3 regions of the Xenorhabdus poinarii G6 genome follow, and region 3 is predicted to be linked to each of the others. Evidence: predicted binding sites of a transcription regulator. Region 3 holds the regulator's gene; each other region holds the start of a gene.
What was found. The regulator PurR, encoded in region 3, represses purine synthesis genes. The targets are predictions, from matches to a motif close to CANGCAAACGTTTGCNTG.
Positions count from the first base shown of each region.

Region 1 (10,822 bases), 360 kb from region 3:
GGATAATCAATTAGGGAATCCTACCCCATCAATCGATTAAGGCTGTCCCGTTTGTTTATTACGTGCTAACCACAAGGATAACGCTTTTAACGAATCCTGAGTAAACTCATCACAACGAGCGGTGATTTCTTCCGGCGTTAGCCAATAAACGGCGCTGACTTCCTCTTCCTGCAAGGCAAAAGGACCATGGCTCACACAACTGAACAACCCGCCCCATATGCGGCAATGGTCTTCTTCATAATAAAAAAGACCATGCTCAGCAAAAGGAATACCGGCAATCCCCAATTCCTCTTCGGCTTCCCGACGAGCAGAATCCAGTAAAACTTCCCCTGTCATCACGACGCCGCCCGCCGTTGCATCCAATTTGCCTGGATAAATGTCTTTTGTGTCTGTACGACGCTGAACCAGAATTTTTCCCATACCATCATGCACGACAATATAAGTTGCACGATGCCTTAAGTTCTGCGCTCTCATCTGCTGACGAGTTGACTGCGCAATCACTTGATTGTCTTCATTGACGATGTCAATCCATTCCCTATTTGCTGATTTTTCTTGCATCATCCTAAAAACCTTTTCTCAATGAGTTACATGCCCGTTTTTGCTGTGATGCCCTGGTAATGAAGGCGGTTGACAACCAATCAGTGTTACCATAATTGACGAAAATAAGTCCATCCATACTGATATAAAAATTCGTCACATTTTACCGACAAATAATGCTAATGTAATGCGGCCAAATTTTTCAATGAGTTATTACAACAAATAATGACAATGAATGATTATCATGGGAGGTAATATGATAGATCTATACTATGCCCCAACGCCAAACGGTTATAAAATAACCCTCTTTCTCGAAGAGACGGGGCTTCCTTACACGATCCATCCCATCAATATCAGCACGGGAGAACAGTTCAAACCTGATTTCCTGGCTATTTCACCCAATAACAAGATCCCGGCCATTGTCGATCATCAACCTGCCGACGGAGGAGAGGCTGTTTCTCTCTTCGAATCAGGCGCTATTTTACTGTATCTGGCCAATAAAACAGGCCAGCTATTAAGCAAAGATTTACGTGAACGTACTGAACAGTTGCAATGGTTATTTTGGCAAGTGGCTGGCTTTGGTCCGATGCTTGGTCAAAACCATCACTTCAATCTCTACGCGCCCGAAGTCGTGCCTTATGCCATGAAACGCTATGTGGAAGAATCCAAACGGTTATATCGGGTGCTCAATACCCAACTGGAAAAAACCGCGTATCTCGGCGGGGATGAGTACAGTATCGCCGATATCGCCACCTATCCATGGGCAAAATGCCATGAACAGCAACAAATCCATTTGCCGGATTATCCTGCGGTAGAAAAATGGTTGGATAACATTGGTCAGCGTCCTGCGACAAAAGCGGCCTACAAACAGGGCTAATTAAGACAGATGTGAAAAATTCAGTTAATGACAACATTTTTCACCACAAAACTTGATGCTGATAACAGATAACAGCATATCTCGCTGCTACTGAAACCATCTCTTGTTATAGTCAATCGACGATTATCTATTTCACGGGGGATGGCTATGCATATCTTCATCACAGGAGGAACAGGGTTAATTGGCCATCGTTTAGTCTGCCAATTGCTCTCCCTTTCCCATTCCATCACCATTTTGAGTCGTTCACCACAAAAGGTCTATTCTCTGTTTTCTGATCGCGTTGAATGTTGGACAACCCTGAATATCCAGCAAAATCTCAACAGATTTGATGCGGTTATCAATCTTGCCGGTGAACCGATTGTCAATAAGCGATGGACACCAAAACAAAAAGAGATACTTTGTCAAAGCCGCTGGCAACTCACTGAACAATTAAGCAGGCTCATTAAAGCCAGTGAATCTCCGCCATCCGTCTTTATCTCCGGCTCAGCCGTTGGCTATTATGGCGATCAGGGGCAATCCGTCGTTACCGAACATGATCCCCCGCATAATGAATTTGCCCATCAGCTTTGTGAACGTTGGGAGCAACTGGCTTTACAGGCCCAAAGTGACAAAACGCGTGTCTGTGTGTTACGTACCGGGATTGTGCTGGCGCCAGAAGGGGGCGCACTGAAAAAAATGCTGCCACTGTTTCGGTTAGGGTTAGGGGGAGTAATCGGTCACGGCAAACAGTATATGCCTTGGATACATATTGATGACATCGTCAATGGTATCTATTACCTATTGGTATCACCTGAGCTACACGGTCCTTTTAACATGACATCCCCTTATCCGGTGCATAATGAGCAGTTCACTGCGGCACTGGCGAAAGTATTGCACCGCCCTGCGTTTATACGCATTCCTAAATTTGTCTTAAAAATCATGATGGGAGAAGCGGCAGAATTAGTTTTAGGGGGTCAACAGGCTATTCCGAAAAAACTGGAAGAAGCCGGATTTGGTTTTCGTTATTTTCAACTCGAAGAAGCCTTGCAAGATGCCATCAAGGCGAAAGAAAATCTTGGTTAAATTGCGCTTTCCGCCCACTTGATGAGATGTCGTGGTATCCGGCTCGGTTGACGGTATTAACACGATGCTGTTGTGATTGATCACAACAGCATTTTCTTTCTTCGGGAGCTATACCTCAATGGATTTAGCGCCCTGCCAACGGTTAAACAGATCTTCGGGCAAATCAATATCAAATTGATCCAGCACACGATTAACCGTTTGGTCAATGATATCCTGAATGTGTTCAGGACGATGATAAAATGCGGGAACCGGAGGCATGATCACCGCCCCAATTTCCGCAGCCTGCATCATTAGCCTGAGATGTCCCAAATGCAAGGGGGTTTCTCTCACCCCCAACACCAATTTACGCTTCTCTTTCAGAACAACATCTGCGGCACGGGTCAGTAAACCTTCCGTGTAACTGTGCACGATACCTGATAAGGTCTTGATGGAACAAGGTAAAATCACCATACCCAAGGTCTTAAACGACCCCGAGGAGATGGATGCAGCAATATCACGATTATCATACACGACATCCGCCAACGCCTGGACATCTCGCAGCGTAGAGTCCGTTTCCAGTGCCAATGTTTGCCGCGCTGATTGACTGATCACCAAATGCGTTTCAATGCCTTCTACTGACTGCAAAACTTGCAGTAATCTGACACCATAAATCGCACCACTTGCCCCGGTCAGCCCGACAATCAATTTTTTCATGTTTTCCTCTGAGATTCTGGCGATAACTGAATGATAATAACAATATTATCCTTCATTATATATTTCCAGACCCTCGATTTCGCTCTGTCCACGAACTTTCATGGCATCATCTTTGCGTAAGTTTTCCAGATAATCGAGATAAGTCTGGTCAATATCTTTCGTCACATAGATGCCATCAAATACGGAACATTCGAATGTCTCAATATCCGGGTTTTCTTCCCGTACCACCCGAACCAGATCAGAGAGGTTTTGGTATATCAGCGCATCCGCACCAATGAGCTGACGAATTTCATCCACTTCCCGGCCATGAGCAATGAGTTCATTCGCATTCGGCATATCAATACCATAAACATTCGGGAAGCGAACTTCCGGGGCAGCCGAGGCAAAGTAAACTTTCTTAGCACCCGCTTCACGCGCTAATTCAACAATCTGTTCAGACGTGGTGCCACGGACAATGGAATCATCCACCAGCAAAACATTTTTACCCCGGAATTCGGCACGATTGGCGTTTAGTTTGCGACGAACCGATTTACGCCGCTCCTGCTGACCAGGCATGATAAACGTGCGTCCGACATAGCGGTTTTTGACAAATCCCTGACGATAGGGTTTATCCAAAATGTGCGCGATTTCCAATGCGATGTCACAAGATGTTTCCGGTATGGGAATCACCACATCAATATGCAAATCTTCCCACTCGCGGGCAATCTTCTCCCCCAATGCTTTCCCCATCCGTAATCGGGCATTGTAAACTGACACTTTGTCGATAAAAGAATCCGGGCGGGCGAAATAAACAAATTCGAATAAACACGGTGTCAATGACGGATTTTCTGCACACTGGCGGGTAAACAATTGCCCGTTTTCAGTAATATAAATAGCCTCACCGGAAGCCACATCCCGCAGGAATTCGAACCCCAATGTGTCCAGTGCCACGCTTTCTGAGGCCACCATGTATTCACTACGGCCATCTTCCCGTGTTTTCTTTCCCAATACCAAAGGACGAATGCCATGTGGGTCACGAAAAGCCACCAATCCATGCCCAATGATCATGGCAACACACGCATAAGCACCCCGAATTTTTTTGTGCATTTTTGCAACTGCCGAGAAAATATCATCAGGCGACAATGGAAAATGGGGAAATTGCGTTAATTCATTGGCAAAAATATTCAGCAGGATCTCAGAATCTGAGGTGGTATTGACATGGCGACGGGCATTTTCAAACAGCATTTTTTTCAATTCATGTGCGTTTGTCAGATTGCCGTTATGTGCCAACGTGATACCAAAAGGAGAATTGACATAAAAGGGTTGTGCTTCTGACGCACTGGAACTGCCCGCCGTAGGATAACGGACATGCCCAATCCCTATCGTTCCCTGTAAACGTAACATGTGCCGTGTTTCAAACACATCTTTGACTAACCCATTAGCCTTACGTAAACGAAAGTCGTTGTTACCATCAATAGTTGCAATGCCTGCCGCATCCTGTCCACGGTGCTGAAGCACCGTTAATGCATCATAAATCGACTGGTTAACCGGTGTAAAACCGACGATACCGACAATACCGCACATATAGCCTTTCCTCATCAGCTAAGCGGAGAGATCTATCTCTCCGGCAGGAAACTCGACGCACTTTGCAGGTAGTCAAAAAACCACCTGATGATTTGACTGAATTGTGGGATCAATTGTGATTGTTGCCAATCCTGACTTTTGGGTAGTGGTGTGAAAGAGTCTGCAACAAACAGAAGCGCTGACACAATCAAGACACCGCGTAAGGCGCCAAAACAGACCCCCAAAACCCGATCAGTACCCGACAGTCCTGTTCGCTGAACCAGTGAACCAATCACATAGTTCACGACCGCGCCAACAATCAGTGTTGCAATGAATAAAATAGCAATCGCTGCTCCATTACGCACCAGCTCATCTTCAAGACGGGTAAAATATACCGCCAGATAAGTATAGAAGTGACTTGCAACAAAGAAAGCACCGCCCCACGTTATCAGGGAGAGCGCTTCACGAACAAAACCACGAATCAAACTAACCAATGCTGAGAAACCAATGATGGCAATAATCGTATAATCAATCCAGACCATATTTTTATCCAAAAACAGGCACCCGACATTCAGGTCGGGCGCATTCTAACAGAAAACGAAAACGTTTGCGTAGTAGATTTATCACGCTCATGAAAATAATTTTTGGCAAAGAAACAAACGGTATTCGCGGTGATGGGGCAATTTTTAACTGCTGTTTCCACACTGGAAAATCACCTGCCATATTTAACCCTTATTAAACTCCATGATAGCGCTTCTGGTGTGATCACGTGAAGCGCCAATCTGATTATGGCTGGTAGTTTTTGATTTGCCCGTGTAACCCGGTCATTTCTTTTAATTCGGATAAGGTGGCTGTCAGTGCCTGCTTTGATGCATTCGGCCCAACATAGATCCGCGTTAATTGCCCCTGTACCGGAGAAGCCGGAACGGTATACACCTGATGCCCAGAAAGACGCAGCCTTGCCACGATCTCTTCAACTTTATCGGCATTTTTTAATGCACCAAGTTGTACAACATAGGCACTTGCCTGAGGTGCCTGCGCTGTTGATGTCGATTTGGCTTCTGCCTGGCTTGCCGCTTTGGTCGGTGGTTCAGCTTTAGGCAATGGCTGCGTTTCCACTTTTTGCTGAGAAGGTAATTCCGCTTTTACCGCTGTCTTAGGGGCTTCCGTGGCTGAAGGTTCGACTGTCGGCTCTAATTCTGAAAACAAGGATTCGGATAACACATAATCATCCGGCCCTTGCGTTTCTAATTCCTTCACTGCTTCCCCCGCCCCTTCCGTGGGGGTCGACGGCATGTTTTGGATTAATGATGGAATCGAATCCACCTCCTCTTCATCGCCCGCTGTTGGCATCAAAGGAATAGCAGCAAATTGACTTTCATTATATTTCTTATCACCATCAAAAATGACCGGCAGCACAATCACACTCAATGCAACCAGCGCGATAGTGCCAACCAGGCGATTTTGAAATTTACTGGCCATTTTCCTTACTCCCCTCCAGTGCCTCCATAACATGCGCGACCGTGTGGAAAGAGCCACAAACCACGATGATATCCTGCACCGATGCGTCTTTTATTGCCTGTTGCCACGCCGTTTCTACATCGGGGAATGTACGGGCGTGCATAAGATGCGCAGACAGAACTTCAGCTTCTGCGCCCCTCAGCTCATGCAATGATGCGCAATACCACTCATCAATCTGCCGGGAAAGACAAGCCAGTGTTCCTGCAATGTCTTTATCGCCCAACATGCCAACGACAGCACGAATATGACTGTCTGGTGAACGCGGCAGTTCAGCCAATTTTTGTACCAGATAAGCCGCAGCATGTGGATTATGAGCCACATCCAAAATGATCAGCGGGTTTTCCCTGACAATTTGGAAACGTCCTGGGAGTCGGGCATTTCTCAGCCCTGCATGGATGGCTTGTTCGTTAATAGAACGGCTGATTTTGTCATCCTGCTGCAATAAACAGTGGATCACGCCCATCGCCGTTGCGGCATTGGCTAATGGCAGGTGAGGGACTGGCAGCGTCCGGAATTGTTGCTCACCACTGACCCAATCCCAACTATTCTCATGCTGAGTAAAATGCCAGTGAACACCACGACGAAAGAGCTTTGCCCCCAGTTCATCCGCAACATCAGCAATCGAGTGAGGCATATCATCCTCGCCGACCACGGCAAAACGCCCACGACGGAAAATGCCCGCTTTTTCCCGGCCAATATGTTCACGATCTGCACCTAACCAATCCGTATGATCCAGGGCAATACTGGTGATTGCGGCAATATCAGCATCAACGATATTGGTGGCATCCAGGCGTCCCCCTAACCCCACTTCCAGGATCACGACATCCAGCGCGGCTTCTTTAAAAAGCTGTAAGGCTGCCAATGTGCCATATTCAAAATAGGTTAATGAGATGTCACCACGTTGCGCCTCAATCGCTGCAAAGACACGGCAGAAATCGTGTTCCGTGGCTTCTTTCCCCTGAATACGTACTCTCTCGGTATAACGAACCAAATGCGGCGAGCTGTACACCCCGACTTTCAGCCCTGCGGCCAGAAAAATAGACTCCAGGGTATGGCAAGTGGTTCCCTTACCATTCGTCCCTGACACGGTGATAACTTTGGTCGCCGGATTCAGTAAATTTAACTGACGACCCAGTTCGCCTACACGTTCAAGCCCCATATCAATGGCTTTCGTATGCAGGTTTCCTAAATAGGAAAGCCACGTCGTCAGTGGCGACGTAGCTTGAGGAATTGGCAAAATATCAGACATTTTCTTTATTAGGATTGATATTGATATCAGCATCAACATCCGCAGGCTCAACAACAATGCCTTCAACTGGCTCTGCGTTTGTGCCCGGATGCGGTTTATGAGTCAGCATGGCAAGCAGACTGGCAATTTTATCACGCATTTCGGTGCGGGGAACAATCATGTCAATCGCCCCTTTTTCCACTAAGAACTCACTGCGTTGGAAGCCTTCCGGTAACTTTTCACGCACGGTTTGCTCAATGACGCGCGGGCCAGCGAAACCAATCAATGCCTTAGGTTCAGCAATATTGATATCCCCCAACATTCCCATACTGGCTGTAACCCCCCCCATTGTTGGGTTAGTCAATACACAGATATAAGGCAAACCACGCGCCTGCATTTTTGCCAGCGCCGCACTGGTTTTTGCCATCTGCATCAGTGACATCAGGGCTTCCTGCATACGTGCCCCGCCACTGGAGGCAAAACAGACGAATGGACAGTTATCTTCCAGCGCTTGTTCAACTGCACGGACAAAACGGGCACCCACAACCGATCCCATTGAACCGCCCATAAAATTAAACTCAAACGCGCCTGCCACAACCGGCATTTCATATAGCAGACCTTTCATGACGATCAGCGCATCTTTTTCTTGTGTCTGCTTCTGTGCGGCAGCCAGACGGTCTTTGTATTTTTTGATATCGCGGAATTTCAGGACATCTTTCGGTTCCAGTTCGCTTCCTAATTCGATGCCCGTCCCGGCGTCCAAAAACGAATCCAACCGCTTACGGGCTAAAATGCGCATGTGATGGTCACATTTTGGACACACTTCAAGATTACGCTCTAATTCAGCACGATAAAGTACCTGACCACAACTGTCGCATTTTGTCCAAACTCCTTCAGGTATGTTTGCCTTACGAGTTTGCATAATTTTGCTTTTATTTAGAATCTTCTCAATCCAGCTCATTAATGAACCTTTCCGTCTGAATTTGGCTGTTGCCAGTTTTTGTTTTATGTGCCATTAAACCACAATGCTATTGCCGTGTGGATAAAAAACTGCTCAAACCTGTTCGGTTATCGACTTATCTATCTGCTGTATTAGCGGCTGCATTTTTGGCGGCAGCACGGCGATGACGCCAGACCTCTATTACCCCAGGCAGAATAGAAATAATGATGATCGCAACAATCAATAATTTCAAATTCTTCTGTATGATTGGTAAATCACCGAATAAATAACCCGCATACGTGAATAATAGCACCCAGATAAATGCACCGATCACATTATAAACAGCAAAGTGCCGGTAAGACATTTTCCCCATCCCTGCAACGAACGGAGCAAACGTTCTAATAATTGGCACGAACCGAGCCAAAATGATGGCTTTTCCACCATGTTTTTCATAAAACGCGTGGGTTTTCTCTAAATAACTCCGCCGAAAAATTTTTGAATTTGGGCGCGTAAACAGTTTCTCACCAAAAATGCGACCAATGGTATAGTTTACTGCGTCACCAATAATCGCGGCGGTCAGGATTAAAGCCACCACAATGTGTACATTAAGGTCATTCGAGTCTAATGCCGATAGTGCCCCCGCGACAAATAGCAAAGAGTCGCCCGGCAAAAATGGGGTCACCACCAAACCAGTCTCACAAAACACAATCAGGAATAAGATGGCATATACCCAATGACCGTAATTCGCCACTAATTCCTTCAAATGAGCATCTATGTGTAAAATAAAATCGATGATGAATTTTGCAAAATCGACAAAATGAGTCAAAAACTCCATAATATTCCTCGTGATGATCAAACATCCCTGTCATTATTCGAAAGTATCCGATGAAATTATTTACCGGAAACGAAATGAGTTTCCAGAAACAAAGGCCCCATCATAGGTTCAGGTAAACCGAAACACGCAGGATAATCCACAGCAACTAAATATAAACCTTCCGCCTTCGCGGTAGCGGCCGCTTTTGTCCTGTCTTTCAGTGCCAATAATTCCGCCATCCAGCCAATGTCCTGATTTCCGCAGCCAATTTCCAGCAAACTGCCCACAATATTACGCACCATGTGATGAACAAACGCATTCGCTTTAATGTCCACGACAATATAATGCCCGTGCCGACTCACGTTAATATGCATCATATTACGCCACGGTGAATTAGACTGACATTGTACCGCCCGAAAAGAAGTAAAGTCATTTTCGCCCAACAAGCACTGGGCGGCTTCATGCATTTTTCTCTCATCCAGTGGATAATGAAAATGCGTCACCCCCTGTGCCAATATGGCGGGACGGTAGCGATGATTGAAAATCACATAGCGGTAACGGCGGGCTGTTGCGCTGAAACGAGCATGAAATGCCTCATCGACGGTTTTAACCCAACGAACGGCAATATCCGGCGGTAAATGGGTATTCACGCCCATTGTCCAGGCCGCATCTTTACGTTGTGCCGCAGTCTCAAAATGGACGACCTGCCCGGTGGCATGTACCCCGGCATCGGTTCTCCCAGCACAAAAAACGGAAATTGGCGCATCTGCAACGTTAGACAGCGCTTTTTCCAAACAGGCCTGTACGCTTTTCACTTCTTGTTGACGCTGCCAACCATAATATCGACTGCCGTCATATTCAATCCCCAGGGCAATTTTTACTTTCTTTGCTACTGGCACAGACTGACTCAGCGCTGTATCAGACATCAGTAAAATTGCTCCTGCATCAGTTTTTCTGCCACTTCAACCGCCATTAATGCGCCACCAAAACGGATGTTATCGGCCACCGACCAAAATTGCAGCATGTCCGGCATACCGTAATCATGACGCAGACAACCTATGCTTAAATTATCACTGCCTGAAGCATCAGTGACCTGAGTCGGATAATCCCCGTCTTCTGAAACTTGAATTTCCTCAAAGCGTTCAAATTCACTGCGTGCTTCTTCTACACCAACCGGTCGTAATGTTTCCACGCTCACCATCTGCGCAATGCCGTAGAAAGCGGAGGACTGGACACAACTAACTGAAATGGGCAATCCGTCATCCTGCAATACTCTGCGGATCTGATCGACAATACGACGCTCTTCACGCACGATACCATCGGCATCTGGCAATAAAGGCAGTAAGTTAAACGCCAATTGTTTGCTGAAACGACCTTCATCCGGTGGAATGCCATTTAATAAACGGGCACTCTGCCCCGCCAGTTCATCAATGGCGGCTTTGCCATGAACGGAAACGGGCAATATATTGGTCAACTGCAAACGGGCGATGCCAGCGACATCAATCAAGGGTTTGATGGCCGTCAACACCTGACTGGTGGCGCTATCTGCCACCGCAATGATGTTGCGGTTACGGTATTCAGCCAATGCATATGGGTTAACACCGGGAA
Region 1 covers NZ_FO704551.1:1,169,051-1,179,872, reverse strand. Annotated here, with positions in the region: gene yfcD (NUDIX hydrolase YfcD) at 37-561, opposite strand; gene XPG1_RS05455 (glutathione binding-like protein) at 794-1,414, shown strand; gene XPG1_RS05450 (TIGR01777 family oxidoreductase) at 1,562-2,476, shown strand; gene XPG1_RS05445 (UbiX family flavin prenyltransferase) at 2,585-3,169, opposite strand; gene purF (amidophosphoribosyltransferase) at 3,215-4,732, opposite strand; gene cvpA (colicin V production protein) at 4,765-5,253, opposite strand; gene XPG1_RS19065 (hypothetical protein) at 5,356-5,484, shown strand; gene dedD (cell division protein DedD) at 5,498-6,193, opposite strand; gene folC (bifunctional tetrahydrofolate synthase/dihydrofolate synthase) at 6,183-7,481, opposite strand; gene accD (acetyl-CoA carboxylase, carboxyltransferase subunit beta) at 7,474-8,421, opposite strand; gene XPG1_RS05415 (DedA family protein) at 8,537-9,235, opposite strand; gene truA (tRNA pseudouridine(38-40) synthase TruA) at 9,292-10,140, opposite strand; gene XPG1_RS05405 (aspartate-semialdehyde dehydrogenase) at 10,140-10,822, opposite strand, start outside.
Region 1: cvpA (colicin V production protein) is a predicted target of PurR. The motif match lies at 5,308-5,325, and genes of this name have one in related genera.

Region 2 (10,822 bases), 1.3 Mb from region 3:
TTGATGTGCCCAATGCCAGCCTGATGATTATCGACAACCCTGAACGCCTCGGATTGGCTCAGTTACATCAGCTTCGTGGCCGTGTCGGTCGTGGTGCCACGGCCTCACACTGTGTCCTGCTCTATAAAACTCCACTGACCAATACAGCCAGAATTCGCCTGCAAGTATTACGGGACAGTCATGATGGTTTTGTCATTGCTCAAAAAGATTTGGAGATCCGCGGGCCGGGCGAATTATTGGGTACCCGCCAAACGGGTAATGCCGAATTCAGGATCGCGGATTTATTACGAGATCAAAATATGCTGCCCGACGTTCAGCGTATTGCGCGCTATCTCCACCAGCACTATCCTGAACATGCCAAGGCATTAATTGAACGCTGGTTGCCGGATAGTGCCCAATATAGTCATGCGTAAACGCCAACCTCCAAATAATCAGGTGGAAAAAACCGTCAGGATAAATAAAAAATGCCGCTGAACATGTCAGCGGCATATCGTCAATAGATCAACAAGTTAGTTATGAATTCGCTAACCAGCTATCGTTGGAAATATGGGCAGCAACAAATACAATTTGATGACAGCCGCATTCACGATATCAATAAAGAACGCGCCCACCATTGGCACGAGTAAGAATGCCACATGCGATGGCCCAAAACGGTCAGTAATCGCTTGCATATTAGCGATAGCCGTTGGCGTTGCTCCCAGGCCAAAACCACAGTGACCGGCTGACAAGACGGCGGCATCAAAATTTTTGCCCATAATGCGGTAAGTGACAAAAATAGCATATAAAGCCATCACCACCGTCTGCACGGTAAGGATGATTAACATAGGCAGCGCAAGGGAAGCCAACTGCCACAATTTCAGGCTCATCAATGCCATAGCCAGGAACAACGACAAACTGACGTTCCCCAAAACCGAAACCGCTCTGTCAAATACCCGATAAAAACCCAGGAAGGACAGCCCATTACTGAGAATCACACCCACAAACAGAACACAGACAAAGGTTGGTAATTCAAAACTCGTGCCTTCTAGCTGATTCTCAATAAAACGTCCCACCAACAAACAAATGGAGATCATGGCAATGGTTTCCAGCATCACTAATGGCGTGATAAGCCGGCCAGTATAAGGCTTCTCAAATGCTGTTGGGATCTCATTTTCTTCGACTTCCAATCCGGGTGTTTGGGTATTTTTTACCAGTAACCGGGCAACCGGGCCGCCAATCAGCCCACCCAATACCAGGCCGAATGTCGCACATGCCATCGCTACCTCTGTCGCATTTTCAAAGCCATAACGCTCTGCAAATACTTTGCCCCAGGCCGCTCCGGTTCCATGTCCACCCGAAAGGGTAATGGAACCTGCCAGCAATCCCATCAACGGGTCAAGGCCAAGCATTTTCGCCAATGCGATACCCACGGTGTTTTGTACCAATAACAGGCCAACCACCACGAAAACAAAAATAACCAAAAATTTTCCGCCTGCTTTCAGGCTGGCAAGGTTAGCGTTCAGGCCAATTGTGGCAAAGAACATTAACATGAGGGGTACCTGGAGGGATAAGTCAAAACTGACTTCCCAACCCATGGATTGTTTCATCGCCAATAAAACGAAAGCAACGAGTAATCCACCTGCGACCGGCTCAGGGATCGTATATTTTTTAAGGAATGGGACTGATTTTACGAGCTTTCTTCCTAGTAACAAAACCAGTGTGGCAGCAACAAGCGTGCCATAAATATCCAGATGATACATTCATGTACCTCATATATTGTTAAAATTATGTAAAGTCAATGTGACGTTATAATCATCCTATAAGAACGCCAAGAGCAGGTAAGGGTTGGATTAGAAAGAAATTCGCTCATAAACACAAGTTAAAACGTTTAAAAATGTGACTCAATAAAGTTCTGTTCTATTATGAAAATTCAACGCAAACGATTGCTTTAATTGTGCAGATCATTAAAATCGCTCTTTTTTGTCCATCTGGAATTTCACAACATGGTCAATTTACCCCGTGAATCCGATTCATTCGATGTGCCTCATCCATCAGACAATGAACTTATCTATCAACTGGAAGCAAAACCCCCACTACCACATGCCATATTTGCGGCTTGCCAACATTTACTGGCCATGTTTGTGGCCGTCATTACGCCAGCGATGTTGATTTGTCAGGCGTTAGGACTGCCTGAACAAGATACTCAACGTATTATCAGTATGTCCCTGTTTGCCTCTGGCTTAGCATCACTGATTCAAATTCGCTCCTGGGGGCCAATTGGCTCAGGCTTGCTTTCAATTCAGGGCACCAGTTTTAATTTTGTCGCTCCACTTATCATGGGGGGGCTGGCATTGAAAAATGGGGGAGCTGATATTCCAACCATGATGGCAACCTTATTCGGCACGCTGATGCTCGCTTCAACGACAGAAGTGCTACTCTCACGTGTACTGCATTTAGCAAGACGGATTATTACCCCTTTAGTCTCCGGGATCGTGGTGATGATTATTGGCTTGTCGTTAATTCAAGTTGGATTAACGTCAATAGGCGGCGGTTATTCTGCTATTCAGAACGGTACATTCGGCGCCCCCGAAAACTTACTGTTAGCGGGGATTGTTCTTGGTGTGATCGTGTTGCTCAATCGCCAAAATAACCCTTATCTGCGCATCGCCTCCCTGGTGATTGCCATGGCAGTCGGTTATCTAGTGGCCTGGTACATGGATATGCTACCCCTCTCAGCCCCCAAAGAAGAGAGGCCAATCATGTCGATTCCATCCCCATTTTATTATGGACTGTCTTTTGATTGGCATCTGTTAATCCCACTTATTCTAATTTTTATGGTGACCTCGCTGGAAACAATTGGCGATATTACAGCAACGTCGGATGTCTCCGGGCAGCCTGTCAGCGGCCCTCTCTATATGAAACGTCTCAAGGGTGGCGTGCTGGCAAACGGTCTCAACTCCATGGTTTCCGCGGTGTTCAACACGTTTCCGAATTCTTGTTTTGGTCAGAACAATGGTGTGATCCAGCTTACTGGCGTTGCCAGCCGCTATGTGGGTTATATTATTGCTTCGATGTTGATGATATTAGGATTGTTCCCCGCCGTAGCGGGTTTTGTTCAGCATATTCCCGAACCCGTTCTGGGAGGCGCAACGATTGTGATGTTTGGCACCATCGCGGCCTCTGGCGTCAGAATCGTTTCCCGTGAGCCACTTAATCGCCGTTCTATTATGATTATCGCACTGTCTCTGGCCGTTGGGTTAGGCGTCTCTCAACAACCGCTGATTTTGCAGTTTGCCCCTGATTGGGTGAAAAATTTACTCTCTTCAGGCATTGCCGCAGGGGGACTGACGGCTATTCTACTCAACCTGATTTTCCCTCAGGAAAAATAACCTTTATTTTATCTGCATTTTCCCTCCGGCGTTATCCGCAGGAGGGATAAATCATGTTTTATCTGAATCACCTATTGAGTGACAACCCGTTTTACGGCATAAAAGAGTTTCTATTGGAAGGTTAAGCTGAGGTGAAATAATGAGGTGGTTAGGGAAATCGTTTGTTGCTCTTCTATTATTGCTGGTTTTAGCAATCATCGTTATCTATGCGGTTATTCAGACGCATTGGGGAGCCAAACAGTTAAGCCAATGGCTCAACAAACAAGGGCATTATCAAGTCAGCATCGACAGCATCAGCCATAGCTGGTTACAACCGGCGACCTTAATCGTTAATCATGTTGATATTCGTGACACACAGGGGCCTTTCTCTCTCACCGCCGAAACCATTTCTCTCGATTTCAAATGGCCGCATTTACTGTCTCTCAACAACCTCCACCGGCTGACATTGCAACAAGGCGCGGTGACATTGTCCGGCGCCTCATTTCCTTTCCCCTTACAGGCGGATATTCTGCAACTGAACCAGATGAACGTTCAGCTAGATAATGCCAATACGCACATTCAGGGAGAAAATATCACGGGTGGAATGACGCCCTGGTCTCCTGATGTGGGTAACGTGTTTGGGCATGGAAAATATCAATTCAGCGCCAGTACATTCCGTTTCAACGGTATCCCGGTTGAAAATTTGGTAATACAGGGCCATTATCAGAATCAAACACTCACTATCGACTCTTTCGGCGCAACATTTTTGCGCGGCTTCCTGTCGGGTAATGGGCAACAACGACCCGACAATAGCTGGCATTGGAATAATCTTCTGATCAGTGACATTCGCTGGCAAACGCCGATGACGCTAAGCGAGTTAAAGAAAAAAATCAGCCAGCTTCCGGCAACATATGTCAACGATCTCAACATCACCAATGCCAAGCTGCAAGGACAAAACTGGTCTGTCGATTATCTGAGCAGCACCATGAAAAATCTGGGATTGGTCAATGGCAGCTGGGAGACCAACGATGGATTGATTGACTTCAATGTGATGAACATGACGCTGGACAATGAACTGTTCAGCGACACGCTTGGAAAATTCCGTTTTTCAGGGGACATTTTCGCTATTGATAACCTGACCACCCATTATCAAAAAGGCTTGTTCAATATCCAGTCTGAATGGGATCGTAAAAATCGGCTGCTGACCCTTAAAAACAGCTCTGTGACGGGTCTACTTTATGTGCTGCCGTCCACATGGCTCAATGCGATCAAACAACCGGCGCCGGAATGGATTTCAGGTCTAAAACTTCATGATATTAATATCAATAATACGCTACTGATTGATACCAATCCTGATTTCCCGTTCCAGCTCACAACCCTGACTGCGCACATTGACAATATGGATATCTTAAAAAATGGCCAATGGGGATTATGGCATGGCCAGGCTTCTCTGCAAGCGGCCGCAGGGACATTTAACAAAATCGAAGTCGCCCGCCCTTATCTGCAACTCCATGCCATGGATAACAAAATCAGCATTAATAAATTGAATAGCTTTACCGGTGAAGGGCTACTGCAAGCGACAGGCACCATTGAACAGCACACCACTCAAATGCCTTTTCATCTTAGTTTCAAAGGGATGAATGCGGATTTCAGGATCTTGCCACAATGGGGTTGGGTGCCACTCAATATGCAGGGAGAGGGCAATTTTTCACTCGCCATTACGGGGGATCTCTCTGCTGACAATGTGAAAGAAACCATTAACGGCACATTAGTGGCAGAAAACACATCATCAGAAAAAGAATCACAATCTATTGAGCAAGGCTTGATCTCAACGAGTCGCTGTATTCCAACCACACCTTCTTCCGTCGATAACCCTGAAGCTCATCACGCAACAACAGCCCCTCACACCGAGGAACATCAAACCGGAGAGAAGCAAACCTGCGCCAAAATCAGGTTGTAGCAAAACGCTCGGGAGGCAGGACAATATAAGTACCGGTGAACACGCTACCTACGCCGTGTTCACCGCTGACCTGCACTTCCACTTTTACCCGCGCTTTGTTGCCACGGGCAAGACGGGCAAGATCGCCGCTCATGTTATTAAAATCTGCCGTTGCACTGGGACGCCCGGTAATCGGCTGCCGATAACGAATATTGGCATCGACCAAAATGATATCCCCCCCCAATTGGCGCTCCTGTAGCAACAACCAAATCAATCCCCATGCCGTTAATGTGGCCTGAGAAAATAAACTACCGGCGAAAATCGTCTGGTGGGGATTCTGGTTTCCTGCTTCTGGCATCGTGGTGATAAAACGTTGCCCGGTATATTGGACGATCCGCAGCCCCATCTTTTCACTTAACGGAATTTGCTTATACCAGGCTTGTTGCAACTCTGCGCACCAATCAGGGCGGTGCAAGATATCATCAAGGCTCATGATCGGTTTAAACATGAGATAATGATTAATCTGTGACGTTTTCGCCCCATTGATCAATCCCCGATTTTGAAAACCCAATTTGTCGAAGAAATTAACGGCTTCTTCCCGTGCGCTACAAACAATGCGTTTCACACCTTCCTGCCGGGCGACAGACTCCAGTGCCATCGCAATCAGTGTTCCCAATCCTTTTCGCTGCACATTGTGATGGACAGCCAGAAAACGGATAGCGCCTTCATTGTCCGCATTGATATATAAACGCCCAACAGCAAGCGGCTTACCATATTCATCCACCACCATTTGATGATGAGCCATCGAATCGTAACCATCCTTTTCTGATCCAATGGGCTGATGGAGCGGCTTACGCAACATCTCCCAACGAAATTGGTAATAGGTTTCCAGCTCTTGTTCTGTTTGAGGTACTCTCAGATGGTACATAAATACAGCCCCTTCTCTTGTCGTGATTGTGTCGTCAGGGAAACGTATGCAGCACGCTATGGTTTATTTTATTTTTTTCAATGCATTATGTTAAAAGCATGGTCTTAACGGTATCGTACTGAAAGGCGGTCTTATGATGAACAATCACGTCGTTGTCATCTTTCATCCCGCTCATACTTGCAACCAGAACGTCACTGGCCCGTCATTGGTTAAACTGACCTTCATATCGGCTGCAAATTTTCCCATGTCTGTTTTTACACCTGTTTTACGGCACTGTTCAACAAAATAGCGATAAAGTTCATCGGCTTTTTGCGGTTCAGCACCACCAGAAAAGCCGGGTCTTAAGCCTTTCTGTGTATCCGCCGCCAATGTAAATTGGGAGACAACCAACAAGCTCCCTTCGGCCTGCTGAACATTCAGGTTCATTTTTCCCAGTTCATCACTAAATACCCGATATCCCATCACCTTGTCGCATAAACGCTGCGCTTTCTGCGGCGTGTCGTCTTTTTCAACCCCCAGTAACACCAGCAGCCCTTGCCCAATTTCGCCAATCGTCTCACCTTCAACAACTACCTTTGCCTGTGTTACCCGCTGAATCAATGCGATCATTTTTCTTGCCTGTTATCTGTTTAGTCATCGGTATTCGGTTTAACTATCTGTATCAGATAGAAAATCACAGATACGAAATCCATGTATATGATGTTGTTCTGCTGGCTACAATTGAAATCTACCGGAGGTATCAATAGCGATAAATTATGCAGCAACCACAAAACGGCTTCCCTTGCCCACGGCTGAAATCCCGGCAAGGAAATGCGTTAATTTTTTGAGGGAATTGAGAAATCATGTGTCTTAAAATAATCCGGGATGACACGTCGGTCAGCCACATGAATTGCATGGATACCTGATTTTTTCGCTGCTTCAACGTGTTCTAAAATATCATCAAAGAATATGGACTGATCCGCAGTGACACCTTCTGCTGCAAGCACATATTTAAAAATATCAGGATCCGGTTTACGCATTCCCAATGCTTGAGATAAATAAAGACAATCTGCGGATGCTGCAATTACAGGATAATGCACTGACCAATACTCAAAATGCAGACGGTTCGTATTTGACAAAATAACCACACGATGCCCTTGGGCACGCAACTGGTTCATTAAATCAATCACGTCTTTCCTGACATCAATAAATATTGCATGCCAGCCTTCCGCAAATTGCTCAAAACTGAGTGAAACATCCATTTCATCACACATTCTTTCTACAAATTCAGCATCACTGATTTGCCCGCACTCATGTTTTTCAAAAGTATCCCCTAATGAAAATTTCGCGGTCAGCATTGCCAGCGGTGTCCCACTCAGATTACTCCAAACGGCGAGCGCTCTTTTAAAATCAATATCAATAATCACGTTACCCATATCGAAAATATACAGCATAACCCCTCCTGACTAACGCGCACTATTTAGTACTTTTATCATAATTTTGTGAAGAAAAAAGGAGGAGAAGACAAAAAATAAGCGGATCACGTTACTGATGATCTATTGTTGAATGTATAACTGACTGTTCTAACAGAAATTCAAGGCGGGATAATAAAATTACGGCAGGGATCGCATAAAAAAACTCAGGGCACCGAAGTACCCTAAGCTCGTCAACATCAATCTGCCATCAGGTAAAACATCACGCAGAAATTAAATTTCTTTGTTACGATTTGCGCGACGACGATCATTTTCAGTCAGATGACGTTTACGCAGGCGAATTGACTGTGGCGTCACTTCGACCAATTCATCATCATCGATAAACTCCAGAGCCTGCTCCAGGGTTTTCTTAATATGTGGGGACAGGGTTGTTGCTTCATCCGTTCCTGACGCACGCACGTTAGTCAGTTTTTTACCCGTCAGACAGTTCACTGTCAGGTCGTTCGAACGTGAGTGAATACCGATGATCTGGCCTTCATACACTTCAGTACCGTGACCGAGGAACAATTTACCGCGTTCCTGCAAACTATACAGTGCATAAGCAACCGCTTTGCCCTGACCGTTGGAAATCAATACCCCATTCTGACGGCGACCAATCTCACCCGGACGGATGTCATCATAGTGGCTGAATGTTGCATACAGCAGACCCGTACCGGAAGTCATGGTCATAAATTCAGTACGGAAGCCAATCAAACCACGGCTTGGAATAACGTAATCCAGACGAACGCGGCCTTTGCCATCTGGCAGCATGTCACGCATATCACCTTTACGCTCACCCAGAGCCTGCATCACATCACCCTGATGCTGCTCTTCGATATCCAAAGTGACCTGCTCAAATGGCTCTTGTTTGCGGCCATCAATTTCGCGGAAAATCACTTTTGGACGGGAAACCCCCAGTTCGAAACCTTCACGACGCATGTTCTCAATCAGAACAGACAAGTGCAGCTCACCACGACCAGATACACGGAATGCGTCTGGATCTTCAGTTTCTTCAACACGTAATGCAACGTTATGAACCAGCTCTTTTTTCAGGCGATCAAGGATCTGGCGGGAAGTGACGTATTTACCTTCACGGCCACAGAATGGAGAGGTATTAACACAGAAGTACATACTGACGGTTGGTTCATCAACGGCCAGTGCTGGCAATGCTTCAACCGCATTAACTTCACACAGGGTATCGGAGATGTTCAAATCACCCAGACCCGTAATTGCGATGATATCGCCGGCTTCTGCTTTATCTGACTCGATACGATCCAGTCCCAGGTGGCTGAAGACTTTACCGACTTTACCGTTACGGGTTTTGCCTTCGCTATCGATAATAGTAATGTTCTGGTTTGGTTTTACCGTACCGCGTTTGATACGACCAATACCAATCACACCCACATAGTTGTTGTAATCCAGCTGTGAAATTTGCATCTGGAATGAGCCTTCAAGGTCAACTTTAGGTGGCTCAACATGTTCAATAATAGCCTGATATAACGGCGTCATATCTTCGGCCATTTCGGTATGCTCTTTACCTGCGATCCCCATCAGTGCAGAAGCATAAATGATTGGGAAATCAAGCTGTTCATCGGTTGCGCCCAGGTTGACGAACAAGTCGAATACTTGATCCACAACCCAATCAGGGCGGGCACCCGGACGGTCAACTTTGTTGATAACAACGATCGGTTTTAAACCGTGAGCAAACGCTTTCTGAGTAACGAAGCGAGTCTGTGGCATGGGGCCATCCATCGCATCAACCAGCAGCAAAACACTGTCTACCATTGACATTACACGTTCAACTTCACCGCCAAAGTCGGCGTGACCCGGGGTATCTACGATATTGATACGGTAATCATTCCACTTGATGGCGGTGTTTTTCGCAAGAATGGTGATGCCACGCTCTTTTTCCAGATCGTTGGAATCCATCACACGTTCAGTCGTTGTCGCACGCTCATCAAAAGTTCCTGACTGTTGCAGGAGTTTATCAACCAGCGTGGTTTTACCATGGTCGACGTGAGCGATAATGGCGATATTTCTTAAGTTATTAATTGACAAGTATTTTTACCGTTTTAGCTATTTGAAAGAATATTATATAAATGTTGCGTAGCAGAATGCCGTTACATTCATCTAATACAAATATGCTGCTATTTTACACGTTATGGCTAGAGAGTGAAATAAATGTGAGGTGCATCACTCTGAAAGTTTGTTTGTCGGGGGAATGGGGGGGTTGGATTGCCGACCGGACGGACAAGTCAGAAACGAAATTTTCACAATAAAAATAGGATGTTATGCTTTCAAACGGATAATTTCATCCCATCCGAAAAAGTCATGCTTTTTCGTCAACGGCGACCAACATGATTTGGTAATTAAATTGATGTCAATGGTCAGTTTGTTGACATATGACACCATATCGGGATAACCCGGCAAAACCATCCGACGCAATTCTGGTACTGTCAAACCAATTTGCCAATATTTTATTGGCGTATTTATGCCGACCACATGTAGTGGCTGACACTGAACGACAAAATTTATTGAATAACAAATCTAAGGTTCAGGTAACTCTTTAATATGTGATTATATATATTTATATGCCTGAATTTATAGTCATTATATTCAATAAATATCCTGATAACATTTTTTCATCGAGTGATAACTATTTATCATTATATTTCATCATATTTGAATAATATTCTATGCACTGAAATATCTGGTATGGAACGAAAAAGCCACCTTTACAAAAAATAATAGATAGAAAAAATCCGATATATTTATCATAAAAATACACATAATGAAATATTAACTATTTTATCTATGAGGTTTGAAATGGACGGAACAGCACAATCACAAACAAACGTAACATATTCTTTAGGGGAAAATGGAGATCTTATCATTGGGCAAACATTCCCACTAACCATTAAAATAACGTCAACATCACTTATAGATCCTACAGCATCTATTATAATTAATAATATATCAAAAAACATTCATATTAAAGACTATATCCCAATCAATTCATCTGTTAGCATTCCTCTTATAAACAGCCCGGATAATAAAAGTGCTTCAGTCACCATTCTATTTTCTGTTGAAAGCACCACAAATTATGGAGAAGATATTACATTTGATATTAGTGCAAAATCCGTTGACGGTTTCATCG
Region 2 covers NZ_FO704551.1:196,884-207,705, reverse strand. Annotated here, with positions in the region: gene recG (ATP-dependent DNA helicase RecG) at 1-413, shown strand, start outside; gene gltS (sodium/glutamate symporter) at 525-1,739, opposite strand; gene XPG1_RS00835 (nucleobase:cation symporter-2 family protein) at 1,983-3,368, shown strand; gene XPG1_RS00830 (AsmA family protein) at 3,508-5,307, shown strand; gene fabY (fatty acid biosynthesis protein FabY) at 5,297-6,214, opposite strand; gene dtd (D-aminoacyl-tRNA deacylase) at 6,386-6,823, opposite strand; gene yihX (glucose-1-phosphatase) at 7,030-7,647, opposite strand; gene typA (ribosome-dependent GTPase TypA) at 7,900-9,723, opposite strand; gene XPG1_RS18170 (hypothetical protein) at 9,955-10,125, opposite strand; gene XPG1_RS00805 (hypothetical protein) at 10,492-10,822, shown strand, end outside.
Region 2: XPG1_RS00835 (nucleobase:cation symporter-2 family protein) is a predicted target of PurR. The motif match lies at 1,912-1,929, and genes of this name have one in related genera.

Region 3 (10,822 bases):
TTTCTACTGGCATAGTCTATCACCAAATGGTGGCGGCGAACCAAGTGGGAAAGTGGCAGATGCTATCAATCATGCTTTTGGTTCTTTTGCCGAGTTTAAACAGCAGTTCACTGATGCCGCTCTGAAAAACTTTGGTTCTGGTTGGACTTGGTTAGTCAAAAAAACGGATGGCACTTTGGCTATCGTTAACACATCTAATGCCGCAACCCCATTGACGAGTAATGATAAACCTGTGCTGACCGTTGATGTCTGGGAGCACGCATATTACATCGATTACCGGAATGCACGGCCTCAATATCTGGAGCACTTCTGGGCATTGGTTAACTGGAAATTTGTTGAAGAAAACTTAGCTTAATTAAGCTTAGTGTTCACGCCAGTTTGAAATAACAAGGGCGGTTTTCTTTCATTTACTGAGTAACGCATACTGAAAGACCGCCCTTAAAGTCACAGATCATTAAAATAATGAGCGTGACAAATTCGTCTTTTAGATCTTTGATCAAATCAGGCAGAGGCTTCCCAGAAACACAATCATGATTAATGCGCTACCGGCCGCCAACAATCCCAACTTCAGATCTGTACTCATAGAATATCCTCTGTATAAAATTAAGACCCCCTAACACCCTAAATTTTAAGTGGTCATTCACCGTTTTACCTAAAAAGCAGACTGCAATATTTCATTCATACTCTTTATAGCATCGATTATTACTTCCACTTTTGAGCTAGATCAGACAAAATTCACGGTTCATCGCTAACTTATTGCCAACCATCACCCTATATATAAATATGTTGGCAATTGATTAACAAATATCTATACCTGATAAATTTCAAGTTACAGGGGAATGCTAGCTAATGCAGTCAACCAAACGGAAATTTGAAAGATAAAGGGTGTACAAATTTAGACCATAAGGTCAGGAGTTCTTTTTATCATGGCAACGATCAAAGATGTGGCCAAACACGCTGGTGTTTCAACCACAACCGTATCCCATGTTATCAATAAAACCCGTTTCGTCGCCGAAGATACCAAAGCTGCTGTTTGGGCGGCTATTAAGGAACTGAATTATTCGCCCAGTGCTGTTGCCCGTAGTTTAAAAGTCAACCACACCAAATCGATCGGGTTACTGGCCACATCCAGTGAGGCACCTTATTTTGCTGAGATCATAGAATCGGTTGAAAATAGCTGCTATAGCAAAGGCTATACACTGATTTTATGTAATTCTCATAACAACCTTGATAAACAAAAAGCCTATCTCGCAATGCTGGCACAAAAGCGCGTCGATGGTTTGCTGGTCATGTGTTCAGAATACCCTGAACAACTTTTAGGTATGCTAGAAGACTATCGTAATATTCCGATGGTGGTTATGGATTGGGGAGAGTCCAAAGGGGATTTCACCGATGCAATTATTGATAACGCCTTTCACGGTGGTTACCTGGCTGGCCGTTATCTTATTGAACGTGGCCACCGTGAAATTGCCTCCATTTCCGGACCGTTAGCCAGGAATACCGGAGGGGGACGCCACCACGGTTTTCTCAAGGCATTGAAAGAGGCCAACATTGCTATTCGAGATGAGTGGATTGTTCAAGGTGATTTTGAACCTGAATCCGGTTATCAGGCCATGTATAAGATCCTTAATCAGAAACATCGCCCAACCGCCGTTTTCTGTGGCGGCGACGTGATGGCAATGGGCGCAATTTGTGCTGCCGATGAGTTAGGATTGCGCGTTCCGCAAGACATTTCAATTATCGGTTACGACAATATTCGTAATGCCCGCTATTTCACGCCAGCATTAACAACCATTCATCAACCCAAAGAACGTTTAGGGCAAATGGCATTTTCGATGTTATTGGACAGAATCGTCAATAAACGTGAGGATGCACAAACTATCGAAGTCCATCCACGCCTCGTTGAACGACGCTCGGTGGCGGATGGACCTTTTATCGATTATCGCCGCTGACAGTTAACTTTCTTGCAGCCATTCAGCATTCAGCGTATTGCTATCCCCCAGGTAATCGAGTAACCAGCTTAATGCCGGAGAATGGCTTTTTTGCAACCATGTCAAGCAGCATGGACTATCAGGCAATGGTTGTTCAAGTTCGAGTGTCGTCAGCTTGCCCTTACGGATCAGCGGTAACGCCCGATGCTTGGGAACCATTCCTACACACAGTCCATCCATGAGGCAACTCAGCCCTGCATCCCAATCCGGAACAATCAACCTCCGTTGATTATCTAAAGCCCATGTATTACGTTTAGGCAAGCTGCGCGAAGTATCCTCAAGGCATAAACTGGGATAAGGCCGCATTTGATCATCATTCAATTTTCCGGATATTGCCGCCAATTCATGGCCGGGGCTGACAACGCACAGCCATGGCATGAATCCCATATCCCTGAAGCTATAGCGTTCCCCGACAGGAGAGGCTCGAGTTGCCCCTATAGCAACATCCACGCGTTCATCAACCAACGCATCCCATACCCCATTAAACACTTCAGGATAGATGAATAATTCAATATCTGGGAAATGGCGGTAGAAATCCAAAATTAGCCGAAGCGTCCGCTCTGGTTTGACAACCTGATCAACCGCAATACTGAATTGCCCCCGCCAGCCATTGGCAACTTGTTGGCACTGATGTCGGGTGTGATTCATTTTTTTGATAACAGAACGAGCTTCTTTGATAAAAATAGCCCCTGCTTCCGTGAGTTCAACATCCCGGTGACGACGTTCAAACAGTGATACTGCCAACCATTCTTCAAGCTGCTTTACCGTATAACTCACAGCAGAAGGCACGCGGTGAAGTTCTGATGCAGCCGCACTGAAACTTCCTGTTCTGGCAACAGCATTAATAACTTCCAGAGAGTATTCAGACCACATATATTTTCCTTTCAAATTTTTTCACGACATGATGCAAATATTACCGTTTCACAAGTAAAAATCATGCCATATAAAATAAGCTGAATATTTTTTTATCAACGACCACATCAAGTTGTTAATACAATGAATACACATAAAAACGCTATTCCATTCATGTTTTATCTCGCAGGTCTGAGTATGCTCGGTTACCTGGCCATCGATATGTATCTGCCCGCTTTTGATGCAATGAAAGAAGAATTGGGGACATCAACAAATGCCATTAGTGCAAGTCTCAGCATTTTTCTGGCCGGGTTTGCTTTTGCCCAGCTTTTATGGGGGCAATTGTCTGACCGCTTAGGTCGAAAGCCTGTTCTTATTATCGGACTCTCTCTGTTTTCCATTAGTTGTTTAGCTATGCTGTGGATTACTGATCCTATTCAGTTGCTTATCTTGAGATTTATGCAAGCGGTTGGGGTTTGTTCTGCGGCGGTTACCTGGCAGGCACTGGTCGTCGATAGATATGATGCAGAACAGACCAAACGTGTTTTTGCCATGATCATGCCTCTGGTTGCTCTTTCTCCGGCCCTTGCCCCTTTATTGGGAGCCTGGTTATTGACCCACAGCGGCTGGAGGATCATTTTCTTTGTTTTAATGATCGTGACACTGTTACTGCTGATACCGACATTTTTCCTGACGAGTAAGCATACGAATATTGAATCCAGAACTGAGACCAAAACAGTTTCTTTCTTTACGTTACTCGCTTCCCCGGTTTTCAGCGGAAATGTCTTGATCTATGCATCTTGCAGCGCCGGTTTTTTTGCCTGGCTAACGGGTTCACCAACCATTCTGAATAGTATGGGTTATAACGCCACCGATATTGGTCTAAGTTATATCCCCCAGACGCTGGCATTTATGATTGGTGGATATGGTTGCCGTCTCTTATTGGAAAAAGTGAAAAGTGAAACCGTATTCCCACTTTTGCTGATAGGCTATGCGGTAAGCATGACGAGTATTTACCTGATTTCTCTATCCAGCGCACCTTCATTTATCGCTATTCTTATTCCTTTTTGTGTAATGGCTGCCATGAATGGCGCATCTTATCCCATTGCCGTGGCAAATGCGCTGTCTGTGTACCCAAAGAGTAGTGGTAAAGCAGCTGCATTACAAAATGCGCTACAATTGGGATTATGTTTTGTCGCAAGTATCGTTGTTTCTCTATTTATGGAATACCCTCTTTTATCAACAGCAACCGTCATGGCATTGACTTCTGTTCCAATGGCGGTGGGTTATTGGTTACAAAAAAACAGATAAAAACCATTGGGTAGAAGCTCAATAATTTCCAAATAAATAATTACTAAAAGCATTAATATCTAAAGGTTACATTATTCCTGTAACCTTTAGTTGATTGTTTAAATATTATTTTACTCATATACTCGTATACTCATGAAGACTCAATTATTCTAATAACTTGGCATTTTAGGTTATTCATAACGCTGAATCTCTATCTAATTTCAGGATTAATAAGATATATATGATTTTTATTTCCAAATAAATTTGGATAGGTTTAATATAATAAAAATCATCAACAAATGACACTGAAGAATTCCATCACAAAAATGTTGGAGAGTTTGGAGAGTATATGAGTTCATCTTTCATTGAAGACAAAAAGTCAATCACCGATTCTTGGCACCGAATCGCTTATGAATTACTTCAGGAAGCTGATATCGAGATCAACGGCAGTCGTCCTTTTGATATAAGCATTAAAAATCCCAATTTTTATAAGCGTGTATTGAAAGAGGGTTCTCTGGGCTTGGGTGAGAGTTATATGGATGGCTGGTGGGAATGTGATCGCCTTGATATTTTCTTTTATAAAATATTACGGGCAGATCTGGAACATCGTATACCGCAAAATGCCAGAGATATTTTCAGAATAATTATTTCTCGTATGTTTAATTTACAGTCACCCAAACGGGCCTGGATTGTCGGTAAGGAACATTATAATTTAGGCAATGACCTTTTTACCCGGATGCTTGATCCTCATATGCAGTATTCTTGCGGTTATTGGAAAGAGGCCAATACACTAGAAGAAGCACAATCCCATAAGCTCCGTCTGATTTGCGAAAAACTCCAATTATCCCCTGGTATGACTTTATTGGATATCGGTTGTGGGTGGGGAGGATTAGCCGCTTATGCAGCAAAAAATTACGGTGTCTCGGTTACAGGGGTAACGATTTCAGCCGAGCAGCAAAAATATGCACAGGAACATTGCAAAGATCTCGATGTCAAAATTATCCTTGAAGATTACCGAGACCTTAACCTTCAGTTTGATCGTATCGTCTCTGTTGGTATGTTTGAGCACGTCGGTCCGAAAAATTATGACCATTACTTCAATATTGTGAAAAAAAATCTGACTCCTGATGGGCTATTCCTGCTCCATACCATCGGTTCCAATATTGATAAACTCGGCGCTGATGCCTGGATCAGTAAATATATTTTCCCGAATGGCTGCTTACCATCCATCCCTAAAATTGCCAAAGCAACCAATGGAAAGTTTATCATGGAAGACTGGCACAATTTTGGCGCAGATTATGACCGAACTCTCATGGTATGGTATGAGCGATTTATTGCCACCTGGCCTGAAATAAAAGATAACTACAGCCCGCGCTTCAAGCGAATGTTCAGCTATTACCTTAATGCCTGCGCAGGCGCATTCCGCGCAAGAGACATTCAGCTATGGCAGATAGTGTTCAGTCCACGAGGCATTGAGAAAGGATTAAGAGTTCCTAGATGAGGGACGTTCTTTTCGAAATAACGCTTCCGTTTAGCGGGAAAATGACAGAAATATTATTTCTGTATTTTCCCCATTCTATAAAAATTAGGTTTTTGTCAACGTGACAGTGTAATCTGGAAACACGTTTTGACTCTTCTTATTGCTTTTGAGCTTGTAACATTAATTTTTCCTGCTCTTTCTGGATCATAACCCGTTCAACGGTATCTACAACCGATTGAGTTTGTGGATCAATTTCAATATTAACTTTTTCTCCCAATCGTTTTTTGCCCAGGGTTGTGCGCGCCAATGTTTCCGGAATCAAATGAACACTGAAACGATTATTGACAACATCACCAATGGTCAGACTGATCCCATCAATACCAATAAATCCTTTGTGCAAGATATATTTCATCAATGACTTATCGTGAATTCGGAACCATATTTCATGGTTATTCTCCGAAGTAAATATTTTGGCAATTTCTGCGGTAGTCATGATATGACCGGACATCAAATGTCCGCCAATTTCATCACCAAATTTAGCCGCTCTTTCCAGATTGACTAAATCACCGGTTTTAAGTTCACCAAGGTTGGTTAGACGCAACGTTTCTTTCATTAAATCAAAGCTGATGAGGTCACCATCAATTTTAGTCACAGTCAGACAACAACCATTGTGGGAAACAGAAGCACCTGTCTCTATGCCGGATAATAATTCGGCCGGAAATTTAACAACATGAGTCCGAAAGTGCGTTTTTTCATCAATGGCAACTATCGGCGCTTTTCCCTGAACGATACCTGTAAACATGGTAACCTCTTAAATTATGTCATCTAACGGATTAGACCCACTCACTATGTTTAAACACAATGCTGTTTAACACACGATGCTAATTGAAAATTCTCCGGTTGAGTTTAGTTTCAGTTGAGGATTGCTTCAATCATATTGTCCTATTTGTTGAGTATAATCATCGTACAATGATTGGATTAATAAAATGAGTTCTATACAATGTGAACGCTTATAAGCGACATATTTTTCATTAACATCGTTTGCTCGCACAAATATTTCTTTTTCTCATTCATTTTCAATCAAAAAGGTGTAGTACGTGCAGAAATATTTAAATGAAGCGCGTAGTTTGCTCGCTCTGGGGATCCCCGTTGTCATTGCACAATTTTCACAAACTGCGATGGGTTTCGTCGATACAGTCATGGCTGGTAAAGCCGGGGCTGTTGAGATGTCAGCCGTTGCCGTCGGTACATCAATCTGGCTGCCAACCATTTTGTTTGGTCATGGGTTATTGCTTGCCTTGACACCGATTGTGGCACATATGAATGGATCAGGTCAGAGAAAGAATGTTGCCAGTCAAATCCAACAAGGATTCTGGCTTGCCGCTTTCCTTTCTGTCCTGACTATTGCCGTATTGTATAACAGTCGATTTATTATCGAATCACAGCATAATATTGAGCCGGCCCTGGCACAAAAAGCCACCGATTTTATCCACGCCATTATGTGGGGAGCACCAGGCTATTTGTTCTATCTCGTCTTACGCGGCCAATGCGAGGGACTATCGAAAACAAAACCAGCAATGATCATTGGTGTTGCTGGATTACTGGTGAATATTCCCGTTAACTATATTTTTATTTACGGTAAATTTGGTGCGCCTGCATTAGGCGGTGTGGGGTGCGGGGTTGCAACCGCAACGGTTTATTGGGTGATGTTCCTGTTGCTGCTTGCATTCGTAAAATTCGCCCCTTCCCAAAAGGATATCCAGACATTCCACGCTTTTGCCGCACCCAAATGGCATATGCAAAAACGGATTGTGCAACTTGGTTTACCTATTGCTTTAGCGATGTTCTTTGAGGTTACGCTATTTGCGATTGTCTCATTGTTGGTTTCTCCACTCGGTGTCGTTGCCGTTGCCGGACATCAAATCGCACTCAACTTCAGCTCCATGATGTTTATGTTCCCGTTGTCACTGGGAATAGCAGCAACCATTCGGGTCGGCTATAACCTGGGCCAACAATCAATTGAAGGTGCTAAAATAGCTGCTTACACAAGCATTATTATTGGATTAATACTGGCAGGCATAACGGCGATGTTCACCGTACTGCTACGTGAACATATTGCATTTATGTACAACGATAATCCGGAAGTCGTTATTCTTGCCTCCCATTTGATGCTATTTGCTGCTATTTACCAGCTTTCTGATGCTGTTCAGGTCATTGGATCTGGCGTATTGCGGGGATACAAAGATACCCGTTCTATTTTCTATATCACGTTTATTGCTTATTGGCTATTAGGGTTGCCCAGTGGCTACATTCTCGCGTTAACTGATTATGTTACTGAACCGATGGGGCCACAGGGTTTCTGGATTGGCTTCATTATTGGCTTAACGGCATCGGCATTGATGATGGGTTACCGTATCCTATGGACACAAAAACAACCTGCTCATTATGTTCTGAAACGTTCTACTCATTAATTTACTGTCTTTCAGTATATTAAGTTATCAGCACCAAGGGGAAAAGCAGCAAATTCACACTAAACGATGCAATTGCGAGCAATTAAACGAGAATTTGCATTTTCTCCTTGCCAGAAAGCACATCGCCCGTTAATATTCAGCCCCGTTGTCAAACACGGAAATTTAAATTGCGTCCGTAGCTCAGTTGGTTAGAGCACCACCTTGACATGGTGGGGGTCGGTGGTTCGAGTCCACTCGGACGCACCAAATATCCGGTTGATAATAAATCTATTCTATGTGCGTCCGTAGCTCAGTTGGTTAGAGCACCACCTTGACATGGTGGGGGTCGGTGGTTCGAGTCCACTCGGACGCACCATTATTCTTTGATTCTTGCACTACTCTTCTATTCTTAAATTTCTCATCCTGGTAAGATTCCGATATAGTTTCACCTATAACACGGCTGAATCAGCACACTAAAAAAAACTTTTATTCTACTTGCGCAACAACTAACGAATTTCTTTAACATGAAGTAAGGTTATTTTTCTTTTCCGTATGTAAATCTTTTCAAGAACTATTTTTTTGATTCATTTCACAGAAATTAGTCTCTATAATACGCTTATGTCATAAGTTGAATGGTTTCAGCAAACTAATTTACCGAATCCAGAAAAAATTACAGATGATTAGTCGAACTCAATCCACAGGTCTGCACAAACCTGACTTCACACAGAAAAACCATTTGACGCTTTCTGCTCTCCATTTTCTATTGCTTATTATGTTGCGCAACGACAACACCGGTGATCCCAGCATAGATAAAATCAATGGTTGGCGGTTCCCTCTTTTAACCCACAAAAACCAGTAGATAGATTGTCATGAAAAAAACCAAAATTGTTTGTACTATCGGGCCAAAAACAGAATCCGAAGAAAAATTAACCGAATTGCTTAATGCGGGCATGAATGTGATGCGCCTGAACTTTTCTCACGGTGACTACGAAGAGCACGGTCAACGCATTAAAAACATTCGCGCAGTGGTCGCTAAAACCGGCAAAAAAGCCGCCATTTTACTAGATACTAAAGGCCCTGAAATCCGCACCATGAAACTGGAAGATGGCAATGATGTCTCCCTGACAGCTGGCCAGACTTTCACCTTTACAACCGATAAATCCGTTATTGGCAACCGAGATCGTGTCGCTGTGACTTATGCCGGATTACCAGACGATCTGAAATCAGGAAATACGGTATTAGTTGATGATGGTCTGATCGCCATGACGGTGAAAGACGTGACCGCGACTGAAGTCATCTGTGAAGTGTTGAACAATGGTGATTTAGGCGAAAACAAAGGGGTTAACCTGCCAAATGTTTCCATCAACTTACCCGCATTGGCCGAGAAAGATAAACAAGATTTGATCTTCGGTTGTGAGCAAGGTGTTGACTTCGTCGCGGCTTCTTTCATCCGTAAACGCGCTGATGTCCTGGAGATTCGTGAACACCTGAACGCTCATGGCGGCGGACATATCCAAATCATTTCCAAAATCGAAAACCAGGAAGGTCTGAATAACTTCGACGAAATTCTCGAAGCATCTGACGGTATCATGGTTGCCCGCGGTGATTTAGGGGTTGAAATCCCGGTAGAAGAAGTTATCTTCGCGCAAAAAATGATGATTGAAAAATGTAATACCGCTCGTAAGGTTGTGATCACAGCGACCCAAATGCTGGATTCAATGATCAAAAACCCACGCCCTACCCGTGCTGAAGCCGGTGACGTTGCCAACGCAATCTTAGACGGTACCGATGCGGTGATGCTTTCCGGTGAAAGTGCGAAAGGGAAATATCCGGTCGAAGCTGTCTCTATCATGGCGACTATCTGTGAACGTACCGATCGCGTTATGAGCAGCCGCATTGAAAACACCAAAACACAAAAACTACGTGTGACTGAAGCGGTCAGTCGTGGTGCGGTTGAAATTGCAGAAAAACTGGCCTCCCCCCTGATCGTCGTCGCAACTTACGGCGGTAAATCAGCAAGATCTATCCGTAAATATTTCCCTAATGCGCCAATTCTTGCTTTAACGACGAATGAAATCACCGCTCGTCAATTACTGTTAGTTAAAGGTGTTTCCACTCAGCTTGTTAAAGAAATCGCGTCTACCGATGATTTTTACCGTATCGGTAAAGCAGCGGCACTGGCAAGTGGTATGGCACACAAAGGGGATATTGTTGTGATGGTATCGGGTGCATTAGTACCCAGTGGTACAACAAATACCTCTTCAGTTCATGTCCTCTAAAACGAAATAAGTCAGCCACCAGCGCGGTCATCATTTTGAGCCGTGCTGGCAATCATAAAAAGAAGCACGCATTTTGTGCTATTCATGCGGGCTTCTTACCATCCAACAATACATCATTCATGGCGGGAATGAATAAGGCGCATGATCGTTCACACGCTTTTTTTGCTTATTATGCTAAAAAAGTAAATAGAATATACACCCTGTCACCTTTAGGGTTGGACTAGTTAAATCATCTATCAAAAATCATTTTATTGTTAATATACGAAATTTATTTTCTTTTTTTTAAGATAAATAATGATAGAATTTTTCCTATAGCAAAAAATTATTCTCTTTCTAAAATAGATTGTGTAATACTTAGATGGCTATTTGGAGATTAACTTAATCTAGAGGATAATGTGATGAATCGTACTAAAGTTGTATTTGGTGCAGTAATTCTAGCTTCTACTCTGTTAGCAGGCTGTTCAAGCGCAACTAAAGTTG
Region 3 covers NZ_FO704551.1:1,528,897-1,539,718, reverse strand. Annotated here, with positions in the region: gene sodB (superoxide dismutase [Fe]) at 1-355, shown strand, start outside; gene purR (HTH-type transcriptional repressor PurR) at 927-1,952, shown strand; gene punR (DNA-binding transcriptional activator PunR) at 1,956-2,864, opposite strand; gene punC (purine nucleoside transporter PunC) at 2,988-4,154, shown strand; gene cfa (cyclopropane fatty acyl phospholipid synthase) at 4,483-5,634, shown strand; gene XPG1_RS07110 (riboflavin synthase) at 5,771-6,415, opposite strand; gene XPG1_RS07105 (MATE family efflux transporter) at 6,711-8,084, shown strand; tRNA gene XPG1_RS07100 (tRNA-Val) at 8,254-8,330, shown strand; tRNA gene XPG1_RS07095 (tRNA-Val) at 8,363-8,439, shown strand; gene pykF (pyruvate kinase PykF) at 8,933-10,342, shown strand; gene XPG1_RS07085 (major outer membrane lipoprotein) at 10,741-10,822, shown strand, end outside.